Regions from separate parts of the Rahnella sp. CFA14(1/10) genome, predicted to be linked through region 1. Evidence: predicted binding sites of a transcription regulator. Region 1 holds the regulator's gene; each other region holds the start of a gene.
The links. The regulator Fur, encoded in region 1, represses iron uptake genes when iron is present. The targets are predictions, from matches to a motif close to ATAATAATGAGAACNACTATCAA.
Positions count from the first base shown of each region.

Region 2: the regulator Fur is predicted to act here: its motif matches at 2,854-2,876, upstream of EVX52_RS05905 (TonB-dependent siderophore receptor).
Region 3: the regulator Fur is predicted to act here: its motif matches at 2,039-2,061, upstream of sodA (superoxide dismutase [Mn]).
Region 4: the regulator Fur is predicted to act here: its motif matches at 1,641-1,663, upstream of feoA (ferrous iron transporter A).

Region 1 covers NZ_SEWS01000001.1:677,878-682,272, forward strand. The annotation lists gene fldA (flavodoxin FldA) at 326-853, shown strand; gene fur (ferric iron uptake transcriptional regulator) at 1,165-1,620, shown strand; gene chiQ (ChiQ/YbfN family lipoprotein) at 1,753-2,088, opposite strand; gene EVX52_RS03405 (OprD family outer membrane porin) at 2,102-3,514, opposite strand; gene glnS (glutamine--tRNA ligase) at 3,999-4,395, opposite strand, start outside.
Region 2 covers NZ_SEWS01000002.1:504,458-508,852, reverse strand. The annotation lists gene EVX52_RS05910 (TetR/AcrR family transcriptional regulator) at 1-508, shown strand, start outside; gene EVX52_RS05905 (TonB-dependent siderophore receptor) at 594-2,705, opposite strand; gene EVX52_RS05900 (O-methyltransferase) at 3,058-3,741, shown strand; gene EVX52_RS05895 (glycoside hydrolase family 3 protein) at 3,748-4,395, opposite strand, start outside.
Region 3 covers NZ_SEWS01000006.1:261,873-266,267, forward strand. The annotation lists gene fdhD (formate dehydrogenase accessory sulfurtransferase FdhD) at 119-961, shown strand; gene EVX52_RS14155 (AAA family ATPase) at 1,012-1,419, shown strand; gene sodA (superoxide dismutase [Mn]) at 2,140-2,760, shown strand; gene EVX52_RS14165 (methyl-accepting chemotaxis protein) at 3,028-4,395, shown strand, end outside.
Region 4 covers NZ_SEWS01000006.1:69,367-73,761, forward strand. The annotation lists gene EVX52_RS13290 (Tex family protein) at 1-1,433, shown strand, start outside; gene feoA (ferrous iron transporter A) at 1,850-2,074, shown strand; gene feoB (Fe(2+) transporter permease subunit FeoB) at 2,161-4,395, shown strand, end outside.

The sequences.
Region 1 (4,395 bases):
ATGTTTGAACACCTCTCCGGGCATCGATTTCTTTATTATGTTGAGATTGCTCTCGCATCATCTATCGGCGGAATATTCTCGAAATTTAGTATTGTGACGACTTATTTCTTCAATTTGCGTTTGACCTTATTCAGCCTGAGGTTAACGCACCCTGCGTGAAAGCACACAAAGGCGATAACACTTAAAAATATTGCCCGATAAACTTATTCCCCAGCTAAGAAGGCGAGCAGAAGCATATTCTCCGCCGCACGAGTTTGCTATCATCTGCATTATTATTGCCTGCGTTGCAGAGCACTTCATTGAGAACAAGAGGTTAGGTAATCTTATGGCCGTTGTAGGTATCTTCTTTGGATCCGATACAGGTAACACCGAAAACATCGCAAAAATGATCCAGAAACAGTTGGGTAAAGATGTTGCAGAGGTGCATGACATTGCGAAGAGCAGCAAAGAGGATCTGGAAAAATTCGATATTTTGCTTATCGGTATTCCAACCTGGTATTACGGTGAAGCGCAGTGTGACTGGGACGACTTTTTCCCAACGCTGGAAGAGATAGATTTCGAAGGTAAGCTGGTTGCACTGTTTGGCTGTGGTGACCAGGAAGACTATGCCGAATATTTTTGCGATGCACTGGGCACCGTGCGCGATATCATTGAGCCACGCGGCGCAGTGATTGTCGGACACTGGCCTACCGAAGGGTATCACTTTGAAGCCTCTAAAGGCCTGGCTGATGATAAGCATTTCATAGGCCTGGCAATTGACGAAGATCGCCAGCCGGAACTGACCAGTGAACGTGTTGATGCCTGGGTGAAACAGATCACAGAAGAACTCAGCCTTTCTGAAATTATTGGCTAAAAACCCTGTTGGCCCTGAGGATTTATTCTACAATTGAAGGGCCAAACTATTACTGAAATTAACAATTTAACTGCTACAAAATTGTAACTTTCGGTCGTATCAAGGTACACTGAGTTCCTCTGTTTTTTCTATCGATCAAGTCGTTGCATTACCAATGTGACCGGCAAATTGTGATCTTTATTAACAGGCTATCGTTGACGACAATTGGCACACTTGCGTAAACGAAGAGACTAAACGAATAATTTGTGCCGCCGATGCCACAGGCTGCATGCCTCAACTTGATTAGCACATAGTAACAGGACTGAATCCGCATGACTGACAACAACACCGCACTGAAGAAAGCTGGCTTAAAAGTCACGCTTCCGCGCCTCAAAATCCTGGAAGTGCTGCAAGCGCCGGAAGGTCATCACGTTAGTGCGGAAGATCTTTACAAGCAATTAATTGATATGGGTGAAGAAATTGGCCTGGCAACGGTTTACCGCGTTCTGAACCAGTTCGACGACGCCGGTATCGTTACCCGTCATAATTTCGAAGGCGGCAAGTCCGTATTCGAACTGACTCAGCAGCATCACCACGATCACCTCATCTGCCTGGATTGCGGACGTGTAATCGAATTTCGTGATGAGTATATTGAAGGCCGTCAGCGTGAGATTGCTAAGAAACACGGCATCAAACTGACCAACCATAGTCTGTATCTCTATGGTCATTGTGAAGCAGGTGATTGCCGCGAAGATGAGTCTTTGCACAACGATAAACCTGCGCACTAATATGGCATGTGGCAACCCCGTTGCCGACAGGCTGTGAATTCATTAACCGCTGAAAAGCGGTTTTTTTATGTCTGGATTTCAGCAACCCTAAAAAAACCCCGGCACGCCGGGGTTTGATTTCTGCGATTCGTTTTACGGTTTCGGAGCGTTATTGGCCCGGATTTCCTGCCATATCTTTCCGCAATCTGCGGCATACGCCTGACCATTACCGGTTTTGCGTGCCGTAAGACACTGCTGGTAATCCACCACGCGAACCGTTTCCTGTTCCGCAAATTTTTGGTGGGCTTTTTCCTGTTTCAGCACATTCAGCACCGCCTGACAGGATGCCAGTTTATCCGGATTGCCTTCCGCTGTATTAATACAGGCGCTGTAAGCCTCACGCGTTTTGGATATTTCAGCCTGACCGGCTGTCGGCGCACAACCCGCCAGCAGAACAGCGGATACCACGGTCATCAATAATTTATTCATCGACATAGCGACCTCAGAAAATAGTGAATGGAGCGATAACGATGAATTTCACGTCTTTTTCATCCTGGAAAATATTGCCGTATCCGCCGCCCCAGCTTGGAATATCCGAATGATTGTCATACTGGGTGTAATGCAGTTTGAACAATGTCCCTTTCGCACGGCCTTCCTGAATGGTGTACAGCGCATCCAGACTCCAGGCGCTTTCTTTCAGGCGCTGACTCTGGTCGTAAGCCGCGTTAGTGCTCGGCCTGGCATCCCATGCATAAACATAGGAGCCACCGACGGCTAAGCCCGGTAAATCCCATTTTGCCAGGTCATACAACACGCCTGCATATACTGCTTTTTCACCGTTAGCGTTGAAGTCCGAACGGTTGTCCCACCACACATCAAGACGGCCGTTTGAAGAGGAATACGTCGGCGTCATACGTTGCAGGAAGTAACCCTGGTTCCCTTCCGCTTTCACCATCGTCCCTTCCAGACGCCAGTTGAACTGACCCGTGGTATAGCCGAAAGTTAATGCCTGCAACCAGGCCAGACCATCATACAAACTGTTTGGATCATTTTTGTCGCTGATACGATCTTCTGCCCCATAGAACTGATAGCTGGTAGTCAGCGGATTGCCCAGCAAATCTATTTTGTACGAGGCTTTGCCAAAGTACTGATCGACATAACTTTCAGCCTGACCAAACGCGCCTTCCAGCACGAAGTCATTTTTAAAGTCATATTTCGCACCGAGGGAGTGAATATAAGAAACGCCGGTTTTCTTATCATTCTGGCGGAAATCATCCATTTCCAGATGCCAGGGCGATTTATATTCGTCGGCCCACATATAGGAGAAACTCAGTTCACCCGCATCACCGAAATCATGTTTATACCCGGCTTCCGCACCGCGATAAGTCCCCGGCATGAAGCTCCAGTGCGGTGCGATCAACGTCTGCCCTGTGGGCTGAATATAGCCCGCATGTCCCCAGAATCCGCCATATTTAAATTTACCGGCCGCTTTGTAGAGACTGACCCCGCCTTTATCACCTGAGTAATCCTCGTCATAAGCGTGGTTTTTAGAAGAGAATGCAATTTCGTTTGGATGAGTGCTGTCACTGGCTTCGGCTAATTCAATGGCGGTGAAGGCCGCAACGTCGATACCGAACATGTCCCAGGCATAACCAGAGGAAAAATCGAGATTCAGGTTAGCAGTGGAGTGTGAAAGGTTAGTCGCGTATTTGTTGTAGTCGGAATTATTGACGGTGACTTTTGAGCCATCCGGACGGGTTTCTTCTTTGGTTTTGTTCAAATCTTTGCGGTCACGTTCACGCTGCCAGTAATACACGCCACCGGTCAGTGTGGAATCATCGATAAAACCGGCCGCGCTGGCCTCGTGTGAAAACATCATTCCGCCACTCAGTAAAGTGCCGGCGAGAGAATACATGGCAGGTTTCAGGTAAGCCGATCCCCTGCCCCTGTTAAGGTGCTTATGCATAGAGATTCCTCATTTTGACTAAAAATTTCGTGCAAAACCCAAACGGGTATCAAAATCGGCCGTCAGAGACGTAACCGGTTAAATCAACATTAAGAGTATTTTTCGCGACGCGAATTATCAATGGGTAATTAATCATTGATCATCGAAGTATGACAAAGTGCACATAAAGATGAAAAAATGTAACTATATGTCTTAAGGCAGGATCAGACCGACAGATTATTTAAATAGAGAGAATAAACAAGTCACTAAGTTTTACTGAGGAAAGGTTAAAACGTTTCAGCCACGGAAAGCACTGGAAATGAGCGTTTAAAAATCATACATCGGGAACACATTAATTCGCGACGAAAACCAATTTTTTGCAGTAGCAAAATAAAACCCGGACATAAAAAAACGCAGCCTGAGCTGCGTTTTTAAAACCTTATCGCGATGACTTTTATGCGACCGGTTTACTTGCCCATGTATCACGCAGGCCCACGGTACGGTTAAATACCAGATGTTCCGCGCCGGAGTAGCGACTGTCAGCGCAGAAATAACCTTCACGCTCGAACTGCAGGCTGATTTCAGCCTGAGCAGCCACCAGCGACGGTTCAACAAAACCGTGCGCAATCACCAGAGACTCCGGGTTGATTGTGGTCAGGAAATCTTCTGCCTGCCCGGGGTTGGCAACATTGAACAGACGGTCATACAAGCGGAACTCAGCCGGTTTACCTTCTGAAGCCGAAACCCAGTGGATCACACCTTTCACCTTGCGGCCATCGGCAGGATCTTTACTGAGGGTGTCGATATCGTAAGAGCAGAAAATCGTGGTGATATTCCCTTCTGCGTCTTTC
Region 2 (4,395 bases), on a different contig from region 1:
GCCATTGCAGGTCAGCGTGGCAGGTGTGATGAGCAAAGCCGGCCTGACGCACGGTGGGTTTTATGCGCACTTTGCCTCAAAAGAGGCGTTGATTGAGGCGGCCATCGGGCAGATGTTTAATCAGGTTATGGCCCGCTGGGATAAAGAAAATCAGGGACTGACGGCGCAGAAGCAACTGGCAGGGTATATCGATTTTTATTTGTCGCCGTGGCACCGCGATAACCGTGCGCAGGGTTGTCCGGTATCGGCGCTGGCCTCTGAAACCCCCCGTATGTCGGCACCCTGTCAGGCAGAGTTTGCGCGTGGTATCGGACGTATCCGTGAAATGATTATCCGTCAGATAACAGAGATGGGTGTCGATGATCCGCAAACGCTGGCGATTTCGGTGAGTGCGGAACTGATGGGCAGTTTGTCACTGGCACGCTGTGAGCCGGACCGGCAGGTATCGGATGCCTTGCTGGAAAGTGCGAAGAAAGCGCTGAAGGTGCGGTTAAATTTGCCGGGATAATAAACTCTCAGAATCGCTCCCTCCCCTGCGAAGGGGAGGGTTGTGGTGGGGTATTACTTCGCAGGGGGAGGAGCTGAAAAATCTATCAGAAATCGTAACCTACTGTAGCCACCACCGTCCGTTCCTGACCCCAGTAGCAGTAGCTGGTGCCGTAACAGGCTGCGACATATTTTTTGTCGAACAGGTTGTTAGCATTCAGCTGCACATAGGCGCCTTTCAGTTGCGGATTGAACTGCACCAGATTCATACGCAGTGACGCGTCAACCAGCGTGGCGGAAGGCATGTGGCGGGTGTTTTCGTTATCCGCCCATTGGGTGCCGATGTAACGAACACCTGCACCCATATCCACACCAATCGGCGTGTTGTACTGACCCCAGATGGAAGCCATTTGTTTTGGCGTCACATACGGTGTGTTACCGTTGTTCTCAGCCGCATCACGGATACGCACTTTGTTGTAGGTGTAACCGGCCATCACGTTGAAGCGTTCGGTAACCTGTTTCTTAGCTTCCAGCTCCAGCCCCTGTGAGCGGATTTTACCCGCCGGCTCGTAGTAGCTGCCGACCACCACGCGGTTACCCACGTCTTTCTGAGTCAGATCATACAGCGCCGCGGTGTACATATCAGAAGTACCGACAGGCTGGTATTTGATCCCGGCTTCGTATTGCTCACTCTGCATCGGTTTCAGCAGCGTGCCGTCAGCGCCCGGCAAGGCAGATGGCGTCATCGCCTGGCTGTAGCTGACGTACGGAGAAATCCCGTTGTCGAAGGCGTACAGCAGGGAAGCGCGGCTGTTAAAGTGGCTGTCTTTACGTTCGCTGTTGCTCTGCGTGCCGTAAATGCTTTCGTAGCTGCGGCTGGAGGTTTTCAGCGTGTCGTAACGGCCTGACAGGGTCAGATACCATTTGTTCCAGTTCATCTCATCTTGCAGATAGGTACCCATCTGCTCATAACGGTTTTTACCGCGTTTAAGGCTGTAATAATCCAGTGCATCACCGCCCACGCCGGTGTACGGGTTGAGGTTTTCAGCGTAAGCAGCGTCAGATTTCACATCATTGATAAAGTGGGAATAGTCAAAGCCCAGCACCACTTTATGCGCCAGTTCGCCGGTGGCGAAATCCGCTTCAAGCTGGTTATCGATCGCGAAGGTATCCAGGGATGATTTTTCACCGGAATAATAACGGCTCATCTCGGTACGATCCGCATTCCAGCCGGCCTGATACACCTGATCCAGTTCGGTATTGGAATGGGTGTAGTTGGCGTTCTGGCGGAATGACCATACATCGTTAAATGCATGCTGGAATTCGTAGCTGTAGATTTGTTCCCAGCGTTTGAACTGATTGCGGGTGCTTTCACCATCAAAGAAACCGCGGCTCAGTTTCTGTCCATAGAGGCTGCCGTCAGCCGGAACGGCGGCATGGTAGCCACCGGACGGATCTTTTTGCAGATACGCGCGAAGTAACAGCGAGGTGTTTTCATCCGGCGTCCACAACAGTTGTGGCGAAATCGCGTAACGCTCTTCACGCTGATGATCATACTGCGTATCGCTGCTGCGGGTCATACCGGTCAGACGGAACGCCAGCTGATCATTGATGGCGTTGGTGTAGTCGAACGCGCCGCCTTTAGTATTTTGCGTGCCACCGGAAAGCTGGAAATGACCTTCTTCAGCAAACTGCGGGCGCTTGGTCGATTCCACCACCACGCCGCCAGGAATGCTCTGACCGTAGAGGGCAGAAGAGGGGCCTTTCACCACATCAATACGTTCCAGGAACCATGGGTCAACCTGGATGGAGTTGTAGGTCGAGCCATCGCTGAGGATACGCAGGCCATCGAGGAAGGTGTTGTTGACGTCACCGCCATGGAAACCGCGCAGGGAGATGGTGTCATAACGCGTTGCGCCGCCGGCAAAGTTGGTGAATACGCCCGGTGTATAGTTCAGCGCAGCGTTGACGGTGGTGGCATTCTGATCCGTCATTTGCTGACGGGTTACGACAGAAACTGCCTGGCCCGTGGTAATCAGCGGCTGATCCGTTTTGGTCGCGCTTTTACTGGTTTTCGCGCTGTAACCCTGGGTCGGCGCATCGGCGGTATCCGCAGGCGCGGCTTTGACAATGACGGTGTCTTCAGCTGCCATTGAGGCAACCGGCATTGCCAGCGCGCACATGAGCACCGAGCGTTTGAGGGGGAAAGCCAACAACATATTCATAATCCCTATAAATAACTCAATAAATTATTGAGTGATTAATTGATGCATGTGTAATAAACCCAAAAGCCAACATTTGTTCCGCCTAAAAACGGCTATACGTGACAGACGGTAACGTAACCAAACCTGGCAAATGTTAAACTTAATGATAATTGTTATCATTATTATTTTGTAAATTCAAGGGAACTTTCTTCAAAAAGTGTGAGGTGACGCATTTTTAACCTGATGAAAACGAGGGTTTTTTGAGAGTGGCACTAAAAATTCGGGCAAAAATGGCCGCGAGTGATTACGGTTAATAGGGCATTTTTAAATATTTTCATTACCTAAAATTCACTGCCGGGAGGCGAAAATGAGTCAGGGGAGTCAGGAGGAGTACAACGGGAAATGGGCTGCGGTCGATGATTATCTGGTAAGTCATCTCGTGGAAAGCGATCCGGTTCTGGAACAGGTGCTGAAAAATAACCATCAGGCCGGTTTACCCGCGCACGATGTGGCACCCAATCAGGGGAAATTACTGGCGCTCCTGGCACAAATTACCGGCGCGCAAAAAGTTTTGGAAATCGGCACGCTCGGCGCGTACAGCACACTCTGGCTGGCGCGGGCATTACCGGCGCTCGGAAAAGTCGTGACACTGGAAGCCGATCCGCATCACGCCCGTGTCGCAAAAACCAATATTGAACTGGCCGGTTTGCAGGACAAAATTACCTTACACGTCGGTCCTGCCGCCCAAACGCTGCCAGGGCTTCAGGCAGAAGCCCCGTTTGATCTGATTTTCATTGATGCAGACAAACCGGGTAATCCGTTGTATCTCGAGTGGGCGCTGAAACTGTCGAAACCGGGTACATTGATTATTGGCGATAACGTGGTGCGGGAGGGTGCGGTGGTGGATCCGCACAGCGACGACGCCCGGGTACAGGGCGTGCGTCGCTTCATTGAGATGATCGAACAGGAGCCGCGTTTATCTGCGACCGCGCTGCAAACCGTCGGCAGCAAAGGCTGGGACGGTTTTGTGCTGGCACGGGTCACCGGTTAACCGGGCTTAACGCGCCAGCCCGAAGCCAATGTCAAACAGCGGGTTTTCGCTGTCATGCGGCATATCGGATTGTTGTCTGAGCACCGCTTCCTCAGACGATGGCAGTTCAAACGGTAGCTTTCCGGTATAAGCTTCAGGGCTGGTCAGGCGGCTAAACAGCACGGTATCGCTGACACCAAAATTACCGATAACCGCTTTCGCTTTGTCTGTCACATTGGTCAGGATCGCCGGACGGTCGAGATAAACAGTCACGATTGTCGGCACCGCTTTGCTGGCTTTCACAATGGCCTGATAATCCGCATTGTCGCCGGTAAAGGCCAGTGAACCTTCATGATGGCGTTTGCCGAAGAACCAGGCTTTATGCGGTTGTTCATACGGCGCATGGGCGCGGATCAGCGCAATATCGGCTTTCTCCGGCGTATCCACCACGGTAAAACCGGCTGCTTTTGCGGCCTGCTGTCCGATGCCATACAGCCAGATTTTTTTGCCTTTTTTCAGCGGCAGCACGTCGCCGGTGTTTTGCAGCAGTACCAGCGAATGTCCCTGAGCCGCATCGGCTTCTTTTTGCCAGTCAGCCCGCCCGACGGTCCGGGTGGCGTACTCCACATCCACATACGGATTTTCAAACAGACCGGTCCTGAATTTTTGTTCAAG
Region 3 (4,395 bases), on a different contig from region 1:
CACATTGCTTTTCAAATTGGCGCTTTCATGAACAACGTCGAAAGCGGTAAAATTAAGGTATAAAGTCCTGACTTTTTGTACGGCTTATGTAGCCGGAATGTTTATAAGGTTATTGCTAATGGATGTCCATCACGTAAACGAACTGGGCGAAAAAGATGACAAAAAAGTGACTCAGATCATCGGAGCGAGCCAAAAACCGGTGATGCAACGCACACATCTCAATGAACCTGAAGATGACTGGATTGCTCAGGAAGTGCCCGTCGCTCTGGTCTATAACGGCATTTCACATGTGGTGATGATGGCGTCGCCAAAAGATTTACAAGCCTTTGCGCTGGGCTTTTCATTGTCAGAAGGGATTATTGAATCCACCGGTGAGATTTACGGGATGGAGGTGACGCCAAACTGCCACGGTATAGAAGTTAATATCGAACTGTCGAGCCGCCGTTTTGCCGGGCTGAAAGAACGCCGCCGGGCTATGGCGGGCCGCACCGGTTGCGGAGTCTGCGGCATCGAACAGTTAGACGATCTGTTCCGCCCGCTCGCGCCACTGCCGTTTACCCAAACGTTTGAGCTGGCGAATCTGGATAATGCGCTGCATCAGCTGAAATCCGTACAGGAAATCGGCCAGCTTACCGGTTGCACCCACGCCGCTGCCTGGATCACGCCGGAAGGTCAGTTACTGGGTGGATGCGAAGATGTGGGCCGTCACGTGGCGCTGGATAAAATGCTGGGTATCCGTGCCAGACAGAGCGACTGGAAATCCGGTGCCGCGCTGGTATCAAGCCGCGCCAGTTATGAAATGGTGCAAAAAGCCGCCATGTGCGGCATCGAAATTCTGTTCGCCGTCTCCGCCGCCACCACGCTCGCGGTCGACGTCGCCGAAAAATGCAATCTGACGCTGGTCGGTTTCAGCAAACCGGGACGGGCAACGGTGTATACGCATCCGCAGCGGCTGAGGTAAACTCAGCGCAGAATTTGAACAGTTATCCATCAGAATAATAAGGAAATCAAATGCGGCGGCCGTACCGACTGGAAAGCATAACTCTCAGGGATGTGGGCGTATTCGAGAATACGCATTTTGATTTCCCACCGATTAAAAGCGCAGAAGCTGATGCTGAAAAGGCAGAGATCCATATCTTCACCGGCCCGAACGGCTGCGGGAAAAGTACTCTGCTGTATGCGCTGGCGGCGGTATTTGATGAAGCAACGGGGGACATGTCTTTAATTAATTCGCGGCTGGCGACAAAAGACAACCGTGTTCATTACATGTTTGACCATCAAAACGGTTCATATAGCGGGTATAAGTTTCTGGCTCAAGACGGTGACAGCCTTGGTTATTCTGATTCAAGCTATTCAGAAATTATTTATGAATACCATCAATCTGCAAAAGCATTCCTTGATTCTGGAAGAGATTTTTGAAGTGAAGGAACAGTTTGATGTCGAAAACGTTTCCGCTGGTATTCAACCAAATGCTATGAAAATGTCCGCCAAAAGTTATTCGACGCAAGCCTTCAACATTGTGCATTTTGCGACGGACTGACCGGTGCTGAAAGCCGCCAGACCATCGAACATTTTAAGCCCAAGGAACGCCACGCCTTTCCGGAACTGGCTTTCCACTGGCAAAATCTTTATCCCTGCTGTGACCGCTGTCAGAGTGAAAAAGGTAACCGATATGATCCCGCACTGCTCAACCCTGATGATCTCGAATATCATTTTGATGATTACTTCGTGGCAAATTACCTGACAGGTGAAATTGAAGTGTCTCCGCTCGCCAGCACGGAAAACTGTCACAGAGCATGTGTTACTCTTGAGCTATATGGATTAAATCTGGATATCCGTACTGCGCGTCGTAAATGGGAAGCGCAGAAATCCGGAAACAGAACTCTTAGATGACTTCAGTTATCGCTATTTCATCAAGAACAGCTAAAAGCCCCTTTAAGCACCGCGTGCCTTTAGACAATTTAGGATTGTTTGCGGTTATCTGGTTCTAAGCCCCGAATAACAGGCGCTTACGCGTATCTATCCGCTGGCGGGGACAGAGATAATCATTTTCAATATCATTTAATTAACTATAATGATCCGACTGATTACGCGGTGCTCACAATGACGGTGCCGCCCTACACTACGGAGACGATGAACATGAGTTATTCACTGCCATCACTGCCTTACGCATACGACGCACTCGAACCGCATTTCGACAAAGAAACGATGGAAATCCATCACACTAAACATCACCAGACTTACGTTAACAACGCTAACGCTGCGCTGGAAAGCCTGCCGGAACTGGCTGCACTGCCGGTTGAAGAACTGATCACCAAGCTGGATCAGGTTCCTGCAGACAAGAAAGTCGTTCTGCGTAACAACGCAGGTGGCCACGCTAACCACAGCCTGTTCTGGAAAGGCCTGAAAACCGGCACCACACTGCAAGGCGAACTGAAATCTGCCATCGAACGCGATTTCGGCAGCGTTGACGCTTTCAAAGAAACTTTCGAGAAAGCAGCGGCAACCCGTTTCGGTTCAGGTTGGGCATGGCTGGTACTGAAAGATGGCAAACTGGCCGTCGTTTCTACAGCTAACCAGGACAGCCCGCTGATGGGCGAAGCCATTTCCGGCGCTTCCGGTTACCCGCTGCTGGGTCTGGATGTGTGGGAACACGCTTACTACCTGAAATATCAGAACAAACGCCCTGACTACATCAAAGCCTTCTGGGCTGTTGTAAACTGGGACGAAGCTGCAAAACGTCTGGCTGAAGCGAAGTAATTTCGCACTGCCGCCCAGCACGGGCAAGATGTCTTAGCCAATGGCGGGTCTGTGACCCGCTTTTTTATGTCCTGAATTTGTACGCATGCTCACTGTTTCACAGCGAATTATTCTTCTGTTTCCCACCATTATTAGACCCCGCTCGCATTAATCAAAAATACGCCACACATCCTATAAAGTTTATGAAAAAGCCTACCGATAGATTGTTCACAAAGGCGTCACAAAACCGCATGTCTATTTAAAAGGGATGTTTGACGGAGAATGATTATGAGTAACGGATCGGGTCTTTCGCAGTGGATGAACAATCTTAAGGTCGGCACCAAACTGGGTCTGGGTTTCGGCCTGGTGCTTTTGATCGCGGCCGTCATTACCACTGCGGGAATGATTAAATTTAACGACATCAGTCAGCGTGCGGAAAAAGTCGATTTCAGTAATCAGATGAATGCATTACTCAATGATGCCCGCCTCAGCCGTACGCTTTATCAGCTCAATTACAATCCGGTGTATCTCAAACAAAACCAGGACAACATTGACGCACTGTCGCAACTGATAACCCAGTCGAAAGACAAGCTGGACTGGGATACCGCCAGTCAAACAAATCTCGATCAGGTGCCGGTGAAAATCCATGAGTACCAGCAGGCGCAGGCCGCATTCAAAGAAGCCGTCGATCGCAAAGATGCGGTGCGGGCCAGCTGGAATCTTTCCGAGACGGAAGCCGTGGTGACGCGTTTGCAGGATCAGTTACGCGTAGAAGATGCCGATCCTTCCATTCGGCTTTCACTGGCTGAAGTGATTCAGAAACTGATCAGTGTGCGTTATAACGTGCGCGGCCTGTTGCTGAACATTAATAAAGAAACTGAAGCCAAGCTGTTGAAGTCAATTGATGATACACAAGCGAATGCTAAAAAACTCAATGCATTATTGTTGCCGGATCAGCAGGCCACACTTGCCCCGCTGATGAGTGCACTGGCAACCTATAAAAATCACGTTCAGGCGTTCATGCCGGCTTATGAAGATGAACAAAGAAATTCACAATTGCTGTCAGTAAAAGCCGCAGAGATGAACGCCCTGGTAGCGAAAATCTTTAAAAATGAACTGATTAACACGCATAAAGACATACGTGATGCGCAGAACATCATGATGGTGATTACGCTGATCGTACTGCTGGTCGGGATTATCATTGCATGGCGAATCACCCGCCAGATTGCCCAGCCGCTGCGTGATACGCTGAAAACAGCAGAGGCGATTGCGCAGGGTGACCTGACTGTGGCGCATCCGACCACACGTCGCGATGAACTGGGCATGCTGATGAACGCGGTATCCGCAATGAGCCAGAACCTCAGCACCATGATTTATGAAATCCGCTCCGGTGTTTCACAGGTATCTCACGCGGCGGCGGAAATCGCTGCCGGGAATACCGATCTTTCCTCACGCACCGAACAGCAGGCTGCGGCCGTCGAAGAAACCGCCGCCAGCATGGAAGAACTGAGCGCAACAGTGAAACAGAACGCTGATAATGCCCATCACGCCAGCAAACTGGCCAGCGAAGCTTCAGGTACCGCGACGCTCGGTGGCAAACAGGTCGGCCAGGTGGTCGACACCATGCAGCAGATTTCCGGCAGCTCAAAACGTATT
Region 4 (4,395 bases), on a different contig from region 1:
AACGCGCAGAAGATGAAGCAATTAACGTTTTTGCCCGTAATATGCACGATTTGCTGATGGCCGCGCCGGCCGGTATGCGCGCTACCATGGGGCTTGATCCGGGTTTACGTACCGGTGTGAAAGTCGCCGTTGTGGATAACACCGGTAAACTGGTGGATATCGATACCGTTTATCCCCATACCGGTCAGGCGGCAAAAGCCGCGCAACAGGTTGCCGCGTTGTGCATCAAACACAACGTCGAACTGGTGGCGATCGGCAACGGCACCGCGTCGCGGGAAACGGAACGTTTCTTCCTCGAGCTGCAAAAACAGTTCCCGGCGGTAAAAGCGCAGAAAGTGATTGTCAGCGAAGCCGGTGCATCGGTGTATTCCGCTTCCGAACTGGCGGCACTGGAATTCCCGGATCTGGACGTTTCTATTCGCGGAGCCGTCTCTATCGCACGTCGTTTGCAGGATCCGCTGGCGGAGCTGGTAAAAATCGACCCGAAATCCATCGGTGTCGGTCAGTATCAGCACGACGTCAGCCAGAGCCAGCTGGCGAAAAAACTCGATACCGTCGTGGAGGACTGTGTGAACGCCGTGGGTGTCGATCTCAACACCGCTTCCGTTCCTCTGCTGACCCGCGTGGCGGGCCTGACCCGCATGATGGCGCAGAATATTGTCAGCTGGCGCGATGAAAACGGTCAGTTCCGTAACCGCGGGCAGTTGTTGAAAGTCAGCCGTCTGGGACCAAAGGCCTTTGAACAATGCGCGGGCTTCCTGCGCATCAACCACGGCGATAATCCGCTCGACGCCTCGACAGTTCACCCGGAAACCTATCCGGTCGTGGAACGCATTCTGGCAGCGACACAGCTGGCGCTGAAAGATCTGATGGGTGATTCCAATGTGTTACGCGGCCTGAAAGCCAGCGAATTCACCGATGAGCAGTTCGGTGTGCCAACGGTCACCGACATTATCAAAGAGCTGGAAAAACCGGGGCACGATCCGCGTCCTGAGTTCAAAACCGCCACCTTTGCCGATGGCGTCGAAACCATGAACGACCTGATGCCGGGTATGATCCTCGAAGGTTCTGTCACTAACGTTACCAACTTTGGTGCGTTCATCGATATTGGCGTCCATCAGGACGGTCTGGTTCACATCTCATCGCTTGCGAACAAATTCGTCGAAGATCCTCACACAGTGGTGAAGGCGGGTGACATCGTGAAAGTCAAAGTGATGGAAGTCGATCTGCAACGTAAACGTATCGCGCTGACTATGCGACTGGACGAACAGCCCGGCGAAGCACCGGCACGGCGTCCTTCCGCACCGGCGACAGATTCCCGCGATAATCAGAAGCGTCATTCACCGGGCAAACCGGCGGGGCGCAATGCGGCTCCTGCCGGTAACAACGCGATGGCCGATGCGCTGGCAGCTGCACTGAGTAAAAAACGGTAATTTTCCTTTTGCTCCTCTCCCTGTGAAAGCCGCTGATAATCAGCGGCTTTTTTTACGCCTCTTTTTTCGACACTTTTTAAACTCTCTCCTAATGAATCAATCACTGAGGTAAATCAATAAAACGCACATCCCGCAGGCATAGGATAGCGACGCGGTGGAGATACCCGCGAAGAGGCCCACCTCTTTTCTTTTGTCTCCATACGCGTACTAATTATGATAATTATTCTCATTTGTACTTCTTTGTGTATTCAGTGCACCGCCAGTTTCAGGCTGGCCATTTCGCACCAGGGACAATTTCAGAGCAATATTTTTAGCAACATAAATCGCCAGTCAGTGGAACCACCGGGCAAGGACGCACGGCGCAAAATCACTAAAACGCCGTCATCCATTAATGCCTGATCGCCTCGCGAGGAATTATGCAACTTCAGTCAAAACGTGCTTATAAAATTACCGGCTTTTCACACGAAATCAGTCCGGCTTACCGGCAGAAACTGCTGTCACTCGGGATGTTGCCGGGTTCATTTTTCAACATAATCCGCGTGGCGCCGATGGGCGATCCGGTACAAATTGAAACCCGCCGTACCAGCCTGGTGGTCCGCAGAAAAGATCTCGATCTGCTGCAGCTCGAGATGATGGCCTGATCCCCCGTCAGGCCGGTGACAGTACATTTTTCGCGGCGGGCCTTGCGCTTGCATATTCACCTTTTCTCACACGCAGACTTTAACGTATGAAACCATTAACTATCGGCCTGATTGGTAATCCGAACTCAGGTAAAACCACCCTTTTCAATCAGTTAACCGGTTCCCGTCAGCGTGTCGGTAACTGGGCAGGCGTCACTGTCGAGCGCAAAGAAGGTCAGTTCGCCACCGCAGAACATCAGATTACGCTGGTGGATTTACCCGGTACCTACTCCCTGACCACCATTTCCGAGCAAACCTCGCTCGATGAACAAATTGCCTGCCATTACATTCTTAGCGGCGACGCGGATCTGATGATCAACGTCGTGGATGCCTCAAACCTCGAGCGTAACTTGTACCTGACGCTGCAACTGCTGGAGCTGGGCGTACCGTGCATCGTGGCGCTGAACATGCTTGATATCGCCAAAATCCAGAACATCAATATTGATATCCCTGCGCTTTCTGCCCGTCTGGGTTGCCCGGTGGTGGCGCTGATCTCTACCCGGGCCAGTGGCATTCAGGAACTGAAAGTTGCCATCGACGCATTGCCTCAGGTGGCTGAGCTGGAGCGTGTGCAATATCATCCGCTGCTGCAACAGGAAGTCGATGTGCTGGCCGCCGGCATGCCGCAAGACATGTCGCTACAACAACGCCGCTGGCTGGCGCTGCAAATGCTTGAAGGGGATATTTATAGCCAGACACACGCAGGCAACGCGCACGCTTTATTGCCGCAGGTGAAAGCCCGGCTGGCTGAGCAAAAACTGGAAGACCCGGCGCTGCTGATTGCCGATGCGCGTTATCAGAGTATCGCGACACTCTGCGCGGAGGTCAGCAATTCTCATCTCACGGCACCGAATAAACTGACGCAGGTGCTCGATCGGGTGATCCTCAACCGCTTTCTGGGCGTGCCGGTTTTTCTGCTGGTGATGTATCTGATGTTCGTACTGGCCATCAACATCGGCGGCGCGCTGCAACCTATTTTCGATATCGGCTCAGCTGCGATTTTCATCCAGGGTATGCAGTGGATAGGCTTTACCCTGCATTTCCCGCAGTGGCTGACCATTTTTCTGGCGCAGGGGATAGGCGGCGGTATCAACACCGTGCTGCCGCTGGTGCCTCAAATTGGCATGATGTATCTGTTTCTGTCATTCCTTGAAGACTCCGGTTATATGGCGCGTGCCGCGTTCGTCATGGACAGACTGATGCAATCACTGGGTCTGCCGGGCAAATCCTTCGTACCGCTCATTGTTGGCTTCGGCTGTAACGTGCCGTCTATTATGGGCGCCCGCACGCTGGATGCACCGCGTGAACGTCTGATCACCGTGATGATGGCGCCGTTTATGTCATGCGGTGCACGTCTGGCGATTTTCGCGGTGTTCTCCGCGGCCTTTTTCGGACAGGACGGCGCATCCGTAGTGTTCTCGCTCTATCTGTTAGGCATCGTGGTCGCCATCCTGACCGGCCTGCTGCTGAAATACACCATCATGCGCGGCGAAGCCTCACCGTTTGTGATGGAACTGCCGGTGTATCACGTTCCGCATCTGAAAAGCCTGCTGCTGCAAACGTGGCAGCGTCTGAAAGGTTTCGTGTTGCGGGCCGGTAAAGTGATTGTCATCGCCAGTGTTTTCATCGGTGCACTGAACAGCTTCTCGTTCAGCGGCAAGGCGGTGGATAACATCAATGACTCGGCGCTGGCGTCAGTCAGTAAAGTCCTGACACCGGTGCTCTCACCGATGGGTGTCCATCCTGACAACTGGCAGGCGACCGTGGGGCTGGTGACCGGTGCCATGGCAAAAGAAGTGGTGGTCGGTACGCTGAATACGCTCTACACCGCCGAACACATCACCCATGAAGGTTTCGATGCGGCCAGTTTCAATCTGTTCGATGAACTGAGCGGTGCGGTGAAAGCAACCTGGCAGGGCCTGAAAGACACCTTCAGCATCAGCGTGCTGTCAAACCCGATCGAAGCCAGCAAAGGTGACGGCGAAATGGGCGTCAGCTCGATGGGCGTCATGAGCACCAAATTTGGCTCGGCGATTTCGGCTTACAGCTACCTGATCTTCGTATTGCTTTACGTGCCTTGCGTCTCGGTGATGGGGGCGATTGCCCGTGAAACCAGCCGCAGCTGGATGACGTTCTCCATCTTCTGGGGGCTGAATGTGGCGTATTCGCTGGCCACGCTTTTCTATCAGGCGGCGACGTTCAGCCGTCATCCGGCACACAGCGCCGGTATGATCCTGAGCGTGCTGATTTTCAATGCCATCGTCTTAACCGCCCTGCGCAAA